2 regions of the Clostridium sp. LY3-2 genome follow, and region 1 is predicted to be linked to the other one. Evidence: predicted binding sites of a transcription regulator. Region 1 holds the regulator's gene; the other holds the start of a gene.
What was found. The regulator CtsR, encoded in region 1, represses protease genes until heat stress. The targets are predictions, from matches to a motif close to AAGGTCAANNAAGGTCAAAT.
Positions count from the first base shown of each region.

Region 2: the regulator CtsR is predicted to act here: its motif matches at 2,027-2,046, upstream of clpB (ATP-dependent chaperone ClpB).

Region 1 covers NZ_JAMDLQ010000056.1:5,312-11,588, forward strand. The annotation lists gene M4I33_RS15410 (cyclic-di-AMP receptor) at 1-242, shown strand, start outside; gene M4I33_RS15415 (DNA polymerase III subunit delta') at 266-1,195, shown strand; gene M4I33_RS15420 (stage 0 sporulation family protein) at 1,200-2,105, shown strand; gene M4I33_RS15425 (heavy-metal-associated domain-containing protein) at 2,117-2,320, shown strand; gene M4I33_RS15430 (DUF362 domain-containing protein) at 2,416-2,586, shown strand; gene M4I33_RS15435 (MBL fold metallo-hydrolase) at 2,646-3,293, opposite strand; gene M4I33_RS15440 (CtsR family transcriptional regulator) at 3,453-3,908, shown strand; gene M4I33_RS15445 (UvrB/UvrC motif-containing protein) at 3,919-4,449, shown strand; gene M4I33_RS15450 (ATP--guanido phosphotransferase) at 4,446-5,432, shown strand; gene M4I33_RS15455 (ATP-dependent Clp protease ATP-binding subunit) at 5,469-6,277, shown strand, end outside.
Region 2 covers NZ_JAMDLQ010000039.1:57,682-63,958, forward strand. The annotation lists gene clpB (ATP-dependent chaperone ClpB) at 1-1,966, opposite strand, end outside; gene M4I33_RS12610 (helix-turn-helix domain-containing protein) at 2,216-3,466, opposite strand; gene M4I33_RS12615 (helix-turn-helix domain-containing protein) at 3,486-4,787, opposite strand; gene M4I33_RS12620 (hypothetical protein) at 5,019-5,195, opposite strand; gene M4I33_RS12625 (ribonuclease H family protein) at 5,271-5,921, opposite strand; gene M4I33_RS12630 (YkvA family protein) at 5,937-6,277, opposite strand, start outside.

The DNA.
Region 1 (6,277 bases):
TAGCTACAACTGGGGGATTCCTTAAATCAGGGAATACGACTTTAATGATAGGGGTCAATAAAGACAAAGTAGATGAAGTTATAGACATAATAAGTGACATATGTAAAAAGAGAACAGAAATAGTATCAACATCTACTCCTCTTACAGGAAATAGTGGGATGTACATGCAGTATCCATTAGAAGTAAATGTAGGTGGTGCAACTATATTTGTGGTAGATGTAGATAAATTTGTTAAAGTTTAATATAGAGAGAGGAGGAGGGTGTATTGCAAAACTTCGTAGGGCATAAAAATATCATAAATGGATTTATGAGAAGAGCAGAAAACAATACACTATCTCACGCTCATTTAATATCTGGTGATGACGGGATTGGGAAAAGTATATTAGCAGATATATTCTCTTCTAAGATTATAAATAAGCCTTTAGGCGAAGAAAATGCTGATGTTGTAATATATAAAGCAAAAAAGGCAACAATAGGTGTAGACGAAGTTAGAAAGATAATAGAAGAACTAAATAAAAAACCATATGAAGGTGATAGAAAAGTTATTTTAATACATAATGCAGAAAAGCTTACAGTTCAAGCACAAAATGCACTTTTAAAAACTATAGAAGAACCACCAAATGGAGTTTTTATAATACTTTTAACAACAAACCTTGAAATAATATTAGAAACTATAAAATCAAGGTGTCAAATATACAAGCTTACACCATTAAACAAAGAAGAAATGCTAGAGGTCTTAAATAGAAGAACGGGAATAGAAGAAAATATAATTAAATCTGCATTAGCTTATGCACACGGTATTCCAGGAAGAGCAGAAAGATTTTTAGATGATGAATCTCTTGAAAAAATGAGAGATTTAATTTTACTTATGCTAAAAGACGTAAGTAAAAGAGATGTAGATTCGATATTAAAATATGAAAAAGAATTTTTAAAGTTTAAAGATGAGAAAGAAGAGTTATTAAGTGTAATAGAACTTTTTATAAGAGATATAATTTTATTTAAAGAATTAAATAATAATGATATGATAATAAATTCAGATAAGATATCTGAAATAGATGAATTAAATCAACTTATGTCTTATAAAAGATTAGAAGGAATGATAAAGTATATAAAAGAAGCTAGGGTAGGCTTTAAAAATAATACTAACTTTTCTATAAATATTGATATTATGCTTATGGGCTTTTTGGAGGTATAAAGTTATGTTAAAAGTAATAGGAGTGAGATTTAAAAAAGCAGGTAAAATATATTATTTTGCGCCTCAAGAATTAAACATAAACAAATTTGATTATGTTATTGTTGAGACGGCAAGAGGAATTGAATTTGGGCAATGCGTTGTCGGAGTTAAAGGAATAAATGAAGAAGAAATAATAGCCCCTCTTAAAAACGTATTAAGAGTAGCTGATAAAAATGATATTGAAAAGCACAAAGAAAATAAAGCTAAAGAATCAGAAGCTTTAAGAATTTGTGAGCAAAAAATATTAGAACATAAGTTAGATATGAAACTTATAGATGTAGAATACACTTTCGATAACAACAAAGTAATATTCTACTTCACAGCAGATGGAAGAGTAGACTTTAGAGAACTTGTAAAAGATTTAGCAACTATATTTAAAACAAGAATAGAATTAAGACAAATAGGTGTTAGAGATGAGGCTAAGATGATAGGTGGACTTGGACCTTGTGGAAGACCACTTTGCTGTTCTACTTTCCTTGGAGACTTCGCATCAGTTTCTATAAAAATGGCAAAAGAGCAAAACCTTTCACTTAACCCAACTAAAATCTCAGGTATTTGTGGAAGACTTATGTGTTGCTTAAACTATGAACAATCAACTTATGAAGATATTAGAAAGCGTCTTCCAAAGGTTGGATCTTTAGTTGATACTCCAGATGGAAACGGTGAAGTTATCCAAAATAACATAGTAAAAGAAAATGTAAAAGTTAGACTTAAAAGAGGCGAAGAAGAAATTCTTGAAATTTATAAAATAGAAGAAGTAGATCTAATAGAAGGAAGCTATGAAGATATAGTTGACGAAAAAGATGTTAGATTAGAAATAGAAAATCCTGAAGATAAGAAGTTAATAAAGCAACTTATTAAGGAGAAATAGGGGGAGGAATAATGAAGGCCTTACTAAGAGTAGCTGGACTAAACAGTTCAAACGACGTAAAAAAAATTCAAGGTGCAATAGCTAGTAATGCTGGAGTTATTGCAAGTGAATTAAATTTATCTAAAAAAGAAGTAGTAGTTATATTTAATGAATTATATTTAAAAGAAGACGACATAATAGATTCTATTGAAAATTTAGGGTATACAGTAATATAAGTTGCTACATATTTACTTTTAACTCTTTCAAAAAAAACTCAAGTATGATAAAATAAGGGTGGTTTTAATACCATAAAATTTAGGAGGTGTTTTAAATGGCATTTGTAATTCAAGATTCATGCGTAAGCTGTGGAGCATGCGCACCAGAATGTCCAGTTAATGCTATAAGTCAAGGAGATACTCAATTCGTAATAGACGCAGATACTTGCATCGATTGCGGAAACTGTGCTAATGTTTGTCCAGTAGGAGCACCAGTACAAGAGTAGTATATTACTTATAAAAAGAGATCGTTTTTTCTTAAAGAAAAAACGATCTTTTTTTTGCTTTATTTAGAATTAAAGGGTAGTATTATTACCTTTTCTTTATAAGAAATTAAATCTTCTTTTGTTAAATTTAAAGTTTGGTTTTGGATTTTGTATGCATCTTTCATAAGAAGTATAAAGGGCTGTATATCATCAAACAAAAAAGATAAATTACTTATTTTATAGTTCATAGGGATTATAACTTTAGGTGATAAAGTTTTGCAAAGTTTATAAGCCTCTGTTGAATTTAGATTTACATTACCACCTACAGGAATAAATAATACATCTAAGCCTTTTAAATCATCTAATAAATTAGAAGTTAAAGGGCATCCTAAATATCCTAAATGACAGATTTTAAAACCATCAATTTCAAAAACAAATATAGTGTTTTCTCCTCTCTTTGCACCAAAGAAATTATCACTATAAGTTTTAATTCCAATTATTTGCCCTATCTCTGAATCATATATTCCAGGTTCTTTAATTATTTTTGTATTAGGGTCAAACTCATCTAAGCATATGTAGTTTTTAGAGTAATCGCTAAATGTTATTACGTTTGGTGATAGTTCTTTTATGTTACAACTATGAAATTTATTTATAGGGTCTATTAGAAGTCTTTTTCCTATTTCTGTTTTAATTAGGAAAGTAGAATTTCCAAGCCAAGTTATATTCATTTATATAATACCTCTCTTTATAAATTAATATTATTATGCACATAGAATGGTTAAATTATCCTAATGTAATTTGACTAAACTTGAAAAATAATTAGAAAAGTATTAATATAGTGTTAATATCAAAGTAAGTCAAAAACAATTTTAAAAGAAGGTGCAAAAATGGCAAGATTGACAGATGTAATTGAAAAGTTCATCAAAGAGATGCTTAAAAATAAAGAAGATCATAAAATTTATATACAAAGAAATGAATTAGCAGACCAATTTAGGTGCGCTCCATCACAAATAAATTATGTGTTAACTACTAGATTTACCTATGCTAAAGGGTATGTTATAGAGAGTCGTAGAGGTGGCGGAGGCCACATTTTAATTAAAGAGGTTAGACACGTTGATTCAGAAAATAGAACTAAGCTTATAAAAGAATCTATAGGAGATAGCATTACATATCATAATGCAATTGCTCTAATAGATAATTTATTAGAAACAGAATTGATTAATAAAAAGGAATATGAACTCATAAAAATATCTATGAACGATAAAACATTAGCATCATCTGATAATAGAAATAGATTACGTTCTGATATATTAAAAGGAATGCTTATGGTAATAATCTCTTAAGGAGGTAATAATGCTTTGTGAAAAGTGTAGTAAAAATGAAGCAATAATCCATTTAGTTTGCATAAATGAAAGCGAAAAAGAAGGTATTTGGCTTTGTCATAAATGTGCAAAAGAAATGACAACAAAAGATATATCAGATATAACAAATGAAGATTTAAAGTTAAACGTAGATAGTTTATTAGATAAGTTTTTAGAACTTGTAGATAATACTAAAAAAGAAAATAAAGAAAATATCCTAAAATGCAATTCTTGTGGCCTAGAATTTGAAGAATTTGAAAAAAATCAAATTTTAGGTTGCGAAAATTGCTATCTAAACTTTAGAAAAAAACTCATTCCTAAAATAAAAAAGATACATTTCAGTAAAATTCATAAAGGTAAAATTCCAAAAAGTAAAATTAAAAAAGTAACATTCGAAAATAATTTAAAAAATTTAAATGAAATCCTTGAAGAAGCCGTTTTAAAAGAAGAATATGAAAATGCTGCAATTATAAGAGATAAGATAAAAGAAGTAATAAGTGATATAAAAAGGGAAGAAGAATGAAGGAATTAGATTATAGCTTAGTAGTTAGCAGCAGGCTTAGAATACTAAGAAATATAAGAGGTTATAAATTTCCTTTATTTTTAGAAAAAACAGAAGGAAGAGAACTTTTTAATAGGCTTCAAAATATTATAAATAAATACGTAAAAGATAGCGAAATCTACAGGCTTTGGGAGTACAACTTAGAGTATGAGAGCTATAAAGAAAAGAATTTAATTAATAGTAGTGTTAAAAAAAATAGAGATATTTCGGGAGTTATTATAGGCAAAAATGAAACTTTTACAGCAATGATAAATGAAAATGATCATTTAAGATTACAAATGGTAGAAAATGGATACAATATAGATGAAGCCTATAAAAATATAAGTGAACTAGATGACAAGATAGAAGAAGATATAGAGTATGCCTTTGATAGCGAACTTGGATTTATAACTTCAAAACTTGAAAATCTAGGTACCGGAATGAGAGCTGCTGTAATGATACATATACCTACAATAGTTTCTAAAGACCTTATATTTAATTTATCTAAAGAGTTAAATAGATTAGGGATTAGTATAAAAGGTATATATGGAAATACAGCAAATGCTTATGGAAACCTCTATCAAATAGCAAACTATATAAGTCTTGGTATGAGTGAAAAAGAGATTATTAAAAACCTTAAAGAAGCTATAAAAATAGTAGTAAGGAAAGAAAATAATCTAAGATATGAACTTTTAAACAAATCTTTCAAAGAAATTGAGGACAAAGTTTATAGGTCATATGGAATATTAAAATATTCAAGACTTTTAAATCAAATAGAGGTTTTAAACTTACTATCGGATATAAGACTTGGAGTTGAACTAGGCTTCTTAGATATAGAAAAATCAAAACTAAACAAGATAACTGTTTTATCTAGAAGTGCATTAATTAGAAAAGAATTAAAAAGAGATTTAGATTTTAAAGAATTAAATTATGAAAGAGCACGAGTAGTTAGAGAGTTACTTTAAGGTTTGATAATTTAAGGAGGTATTAGAGAAAAGTATATGGGACAAGAAAGATTTACAGAGAGATCACTTGAAGTATTAGAAAAAGCGAGAATTGAATCAAAAAGTTTAAAGCACGGTTATATAGGTACGGAGCATATTCTTATGGGAGTAATAAAAGAACAAGGGGAAGCTTCTAATATTCTATTTAACCACAGCGTGACTCTTTTAAGTGTAAAGGAGACTTTAAAGGGTATCCTTGGAGAAGGAGAAGATGATATAGAACTTTATTCTATAGCTAAAACTCCAAGGGCTAAATTTGTTTTAGAAGAAAGTCTTAATCAGGCTAAAAAATTTAATCATAAATATGCAAGTCCTGAACATATGCTTTTAGCTATTATTGAAGGAGAAGAAGGATTAGCATATTCTATTTTAAAGAATATATCTACAGGATTTGATAAGATTAAAGACGAGGTTATGGAATATTTATATAAATCAGAAGAAGAAGAGATAAGTTTTGAAGAAGAGGAAGAAGAATTAGATAGAAAAAATATAAAAACTCTTTTAAAATACGGTAGAAACTTAAACAAATTAGCTAAAGAAGGAAAACTTGACCCTGTTATAGGCAGAGAGGATGAAAATAGAAGACTTTTAGAAATTCTTTGTAGGAGAATAAAAAATAATCCATGTCTTATAGGAGAGCCAGGGGTAGGTAAGACTGCTGTAGTAGAGGGGTTAGTTCAAAGAATAGTTAAAGGTAACGTTCCAGAGATGTTAAAAAATAAGAGGATATTTTCTTTAGATTTAACTAGCTTAGTTGCAGGTGCAAAATACAGAGGTGAGTTTGAAGACAGACTTAAAAATGTAAT
Region 2 (6,277 bases), on a different contig from region 1:
GTCCAACTAATCTAGATACAGATTGTTTTTCCATATACTCTGACATATCAATTCTAATCATGCTATCTTCACTATCAAATAAAGTTCTAGCTAAAGTTTTTGCAAGTTCTGTTTTACCAACACCAGTTGGTCCTAAGAATATAAATGAACCTATAGGTTTATTTTCATCTTTAAGTCCAGCTCTAGCTCTAAGGATAGCGTTAGATACAGATTCTACAGCTTCATCTTGCCCTATAACTCTAGCTTGTAATTCTTTATCTAATCTTAAAAGTTTTTCACGTTCTCCTTCTAAAAGTCTAGTTACTGGAATACCAGTCCATCTAGCTAAAACTTGTGATACTTCTTCTTCTGTAACTTCTTCTTTTAATAAAGCACCTTTAGAATTTTCTTTAACTTCTTCTTCTTTTTCTTTTATTTTTCTCTCTATTTCTGGAATTAAGCTATATTGAATCTCTGCAACTTTATTGTAGTCGTAAGCTCTTTCGTATTTTTCAATATCTCCTTTAGCTTCGTCTAATTGCTCTTTTAAATCTCTAAGTTCAATTATATGAGCTTTTTCTTTTTCGTATTTTGCAGACATTTCATCATCTTTTAATTTAACTTCTGCAAGTTCCTTTTCAACTTCTTTTAATCTCTTATTAGAAAACTCATCTTTTTCTTTAGATAAAGCTTCTTTTTCTATTTCAAGTTGGAATTTTTTTCTTCTTACAGTATCAAGTTCAGTAGGAAGTGAATCTATTTCTGTTCTTATCATAGCACCAGCTTCATCTATTAAGTCGATTGCTTTATCTGGTAGATATCTATCTTGAACGTATCTATCTGATAATTTAGCTGCAGCTATTATAGCTGAATCGTGAATTCTTACACCGTGGTGGATTTCAAATCTTTCTTTTAATCCTCTTAAAATTGATATAGCATCTTCTACTGAAGGCTCTTCAACTATAACCGGTTGGAATCTTCTTTCTAAAGCTTTATCTTTCTCTATATATTGTCTATATTCATCAAATGTTGTTGCACCAATGCAGTGTAATTCTCCTCTTGCAAGTAAAGGCTTAATTAAGTTACCTGCATCCATAGCACCATCAGTTTTACCTGCACCAACTATTGTATGAATTTCATCTATGAAAAGAATTATCTTTCCTTCACTTGATTGTACTTCTTTAAGTACAGCTTTTAATCTTTCTTCAAATTCTCCTCTATATTTAGCCCCTGCAATTAGTGAACCCATATCTAGTGAGAATATTATTTTATCTTTTAACCCTTCAGGAACATCTCCATTTACTATTCTTTGAGCTAATCCTTCAACTATTGCAGTTTTACCAACACCAGGTTCACCTATTAAAACTGGATTGTTTTTAGTTCTTCTTGAAAGAATTCTAACTGTTCTTCTGATTTCATCATCTCTTCCTATTACTGGATCTAATTTATGCTCATTAACTAATTTATTTAAGTTTGTACCATACTTACCTAAAGCATCGTAAGTACCTTCTGGGTCTTGAGTTTCTACTCTTTGACTTCCACGTACTTCTTTTAATACGTCCATAAAGTTTGTTTTGTTTATGTTGTAGGCTTTTAATATTTCTCCTACCATTCCCTTATTATCAACTTTCATAATAGCAAGCATAACGTGTTCAACGCTTATATATGAGTCTTCAAATTTTTTAGAAACTTTTTCAGCTTCCATTAAAACTTCTTCGATTCTTCTACTTGCATATACTGGTGCTGCGCCACCATTACTGCTACTTACTTTAGGAAGTCTATCTATTGCGTTTTCAATAGAGCTTACTAAACCTTTTACTGGAACCCCCATCTTATTTAGTAGATTTGGAATCAATCCGTCCTCCTGTTCTACTAGAGCTCCAAATAAATGAATTACATCTAACTCTTGGTTTTTAAATCTTACTGCTAATGAATTAGCATCGTTTAATGCTTGTTGTACCCTTACAGTCATTTTATCTATGTTCATCTAAATTCACCTCATTTTTCGTTTTTATCTATTGATTAAATAATAATCTCTTAAAAGCTGAAAGTCAAAGAAGGTAAAAGTAAATTTAAGACTATATTTAAGGATTTAAATAAATTATCTTTTATTTTCTCCATTTTTCTCGTATTTTATACTTTATTTGACCTTGGTTTTTTGTTCACATTTTTAGTATGTCTTTTTAAAAGAAAATTATAAAAAGGCTAGCACAATCGTGCTAGCCTTTCAGACTTTTTAGTTTCTAGTTTGCATAGCTAAAGTAAAATATCTTAACGAATCTTTAATATCATTAAGCTTATGATACATATTAGCCATATCTAAATATCTTTTATAAAGTTCTTTTTTATTACCACATTTTATTAAAGAGTCTAAAGAAAGATTCATATATAGTTCTGATTCTTTATACTCCCCCTTTTTTTGTAGTAATATTCCTTTTAAATAGTATCCGCGTTCAATTAATTTTATGTCATTTAAACTTATAACAAGGTTTATAGCTCTATCTGATATTTTTTCTGCAATATCATATTTACCATTACTTATAAGTATTTTTATACATTTTATTATTAGTTTTCCAGCTTCAAGTGAATTTTTATCCTCTAAAAGATTTATACTTAAATCTATTAAATCGATAGCTTCTTTTTCTTTTCTTATAGTAAAGTAAGAAGTTGCAAAATCAAGTCTTGCATCTATTGCTTCTATACTATCTACTCCATAGAAAGATAAAGCCGCATCTTGTAATTCTTTATTATCTTTTCCCATAAGTATATCTAGAACATCATTATAATGATAAATACAGCCTTTTAATTTATTACTTGTTACTTTATCAATATTTTCTTTAGCTATACTTAGGTGCTTGTATGCTTTTTCATGATTATTTGATTTAAGATAACACATTCCTTCTTTATAATTTACGTAAACATACTCTTCGTCAGAAATTAAGTTTTCCCTCTCTAAAAGTTCACATAATCTTCCGTAGTATGTTCCAGCTTCCCTGTACTCTAAATTATCGTAAAGATATTCTGCTATATCTTTAAAATAAGTCATAGTCTTTTCTATAGTATTATCTTCCACATATAGGTTATAGTATTCTGGTATAAGATCTGAGATATCTTCTAATTTTCCCTTTATTTTGTATCCATTAAATAATTTATGCATTAATTTAAATGCTAAGTCACCATACCCATAATCTAAAGCGTACTCTAAATTCAATTTCACATCATTCTCAAATGTAGTATTATAGTTTCCCTTATCTATAATATCTATATTTTCAATTATTTGCTCATAAACATCTTTTGCTAAATATGAATAATCTACAGCTAATTTATCTGCAATATATTCTAAGATGTCTTTATCAGCTTTTACCTTTCCATTTTCTATGCAACTCATTTTAGAAATAGAAATTCTATCTGCGCATAATTCCTTTAAAGTTATTCCCTTGTATATCCTTGTACGTTTTATTTTTTCCCCAGTTGAAAGTATCTCCATTAAAATCACCTATTCCACTCTAGTTTTTTAATATGCCAATTTCTTTAAATATGTTTACCCCAGTATCTAAATACTTAGCAGCATCTTCATCATTTTTGTTATCAATGTAGAATTTACCTAACGTTATAGCTAACTCACCTGCTTTTTGGAATAAATCATTTGAATATGCATATCTGTAAGTTGTCATTAAGACATTCTCAGCTTCATTTAGCTTATCTTCAATGATATGCATTCTAAATTTAACTAAATTACATTCAATATATTCTTCTTTTTGCTCATCTCTAAGCATTTCGTAAATCTCATCTAAAACTTCTTTGCAACTTTCAATATTTTTAAGCTTTAGATAGTTTTTACATATATTAATTAATGTATAAATAACACTGTCGTCATTATTTTTCATTTTCATTTCTTTTGCTAAATGATAATGCTTAAATGATTCTTCAATATTCTCAAAGCTATAGAAAAACTCTCCTAAATCATTTTCTATATTAGATATAGTTCTAAAATCGTTAAGTTCTCTGTAAATTTTTAAGCTTCTTTTTGAATACTCAATAGCTTTAGCCAAATCACCACTTTTGTTGTATTCTTCTGATAAAGATAATAAAGTTTTAGCATAATTTTCCTTATCGTTTATTTGTTCAAATTTTTCTTTAGCTAAGAAAGAATAGTCCATAGCTCGTCCTACCTTATTTACCTCATAGTAACTTTTAGCTAAATAAAAATAAATTTTTCCTAAAAGATAATCATCGCCTAAGTTGTTATCCATATAAACCTTCTCAGCTTGTTTTAAATAGCTTGTAGCTGAATGATACGCTTCTAAATCTAGCGTAATAATTCCAAGGTTTAAGAAAGTTCTAACTATCTCGTTGAATTTGTTATTTTTTATAAATATAACATTTGCTGAAAGGAAGTATTGCTGAGCTAAAGCCAGCTCACCTTTCTTTTTGTGAATATCTGCTCTTAAGTAAAGAATTTTTGCTTTTTTATATTCTAAATTATACATTTCAGCATAATAAAGAGCATTTTCTATGTATTTATCCGCTTGTATAAAACTCTTTTCAAGCACGTAAGACTCTGCTATTTGTTCGTAATACATACAAATCTTTTCTGCTTGACTTTCTTCTGACTCCATTAGATATTCAACAGTAATATCTAAACTTTGCGCTAAGTATTCTAATAGGTCCATAGAAGGGTTTGATCTTCCAGACTCTACTAAACTTATTTGTCCTGGAGTAATTCTATCCTTAGCTAAGTCTTTTAAAGTCATATCTAACTGTTTTCTTTTTCTTTTTATTTTTTCTCCTAGAGATAAAATTTCCATATACTGTTCTTCCCTCTTTTTCACTTAATTTTGTTAATACTATTTAAACTTTATTAAATTTCTTGTAATTTTAGATATATTATAACACGTACCTGTAAATATATACAATATTTTTGTTACAACTTGTTAATTTTTTTGAGTTAAAAATTTAATTAGGCAAAATTTTATTAAAAATTTTTTCTAATTTATAAAAAAATTATAGGGCTATTACGAAAATAGCCCTATAATTTTTCATTTCATCATTCCCATTATGTTGTCATATGCATCCTCTGCCACACATTTTATAACTCTTCCTGTTTTTTTCACACTTCTTTGTGTTTTTCTGTCAAGTTGTGGCATTAATAACATTCCAACAGCTGCTCCGGCTACTGTTCCTAAGATTAATCCTCTTAAACCTTTATAACACATAATATAACACCTCTTTTAATTTATTTCATATTTATATTATGTAGCTTATTTAATTTTAATCGTGGTAATAATATCCTAAAGTATTCCTAGTGCTGATTTTGCAAGTTCATCTGCTATATCATTGTATTTATCACCGCTATGACCTTTAACTTTAATAAAGTTTATTTTTATTAATTTAGATTTTTCTTTTATAAATTCGTGATATCCTTTTGTAATATCGTTATTTCTTTTCCACGTTCCAAGTGCCCAAGATTCTATTCCTTGATAATCAAATACAATAGAAACTTCACTATAACCTTTTTCTATCGCAAATTCTATAGCCTTCATAGACCCTAAAACTTCTCCTGAAACATTTCTTAAAGCAATAGCTTTTTCATCAAAACCTACTCCATTATCTTTAAAAATAATTTCACCTTTATCTAAGGCTACAAGCCCGTATGAAAAATTCTCTTTTTCTAAAGAGAAACTTCCGTCTACATAAATAGTTAATCCATTTTCATCTATAAAGCTTTCATTTTTTACTTTTTTAGTATCTTTTATATTATCATTTATTTTTTTACCATTAGAACTTAATACTAAAAATTCTTTAGCCTCATCTAAAGTTTTAAAACTTTTATAAATTGCCCCTTTAAATCCTATAACTTCATTTTTGCATTCTTCCCAAGACCTTAATATCATCGGTACTCCTGATTTACCTTTATAAACAGAATAAAATTTACTTGCCATAACTTATCTCCTTAATTATAGTACGCTTAATTCTTCGATTATTTTATATATCTTATCTATATTTCTAGCTCCTGTAAAATTAGTTATATATTCTAAACCATTTTTTAAAACTAAAATCATTTCATTTTTACCAGACCAATTTTCTATAATTACATTCATAGGAACATCAGTTGCTATTTTATTTAATGCAAAAAATAACACTGCAATATCATCTATCTTACCTACAAGCGGTATATTGTTTGGTATAAGATCGTTTGGACACACTATGTATGCAATAGATGCTGAAACTGCAAGTTTTGTTTTAATGTTTACTCTATCATCTTTTAATAATCTAAGTATAAGTGCTAAAAGATCTG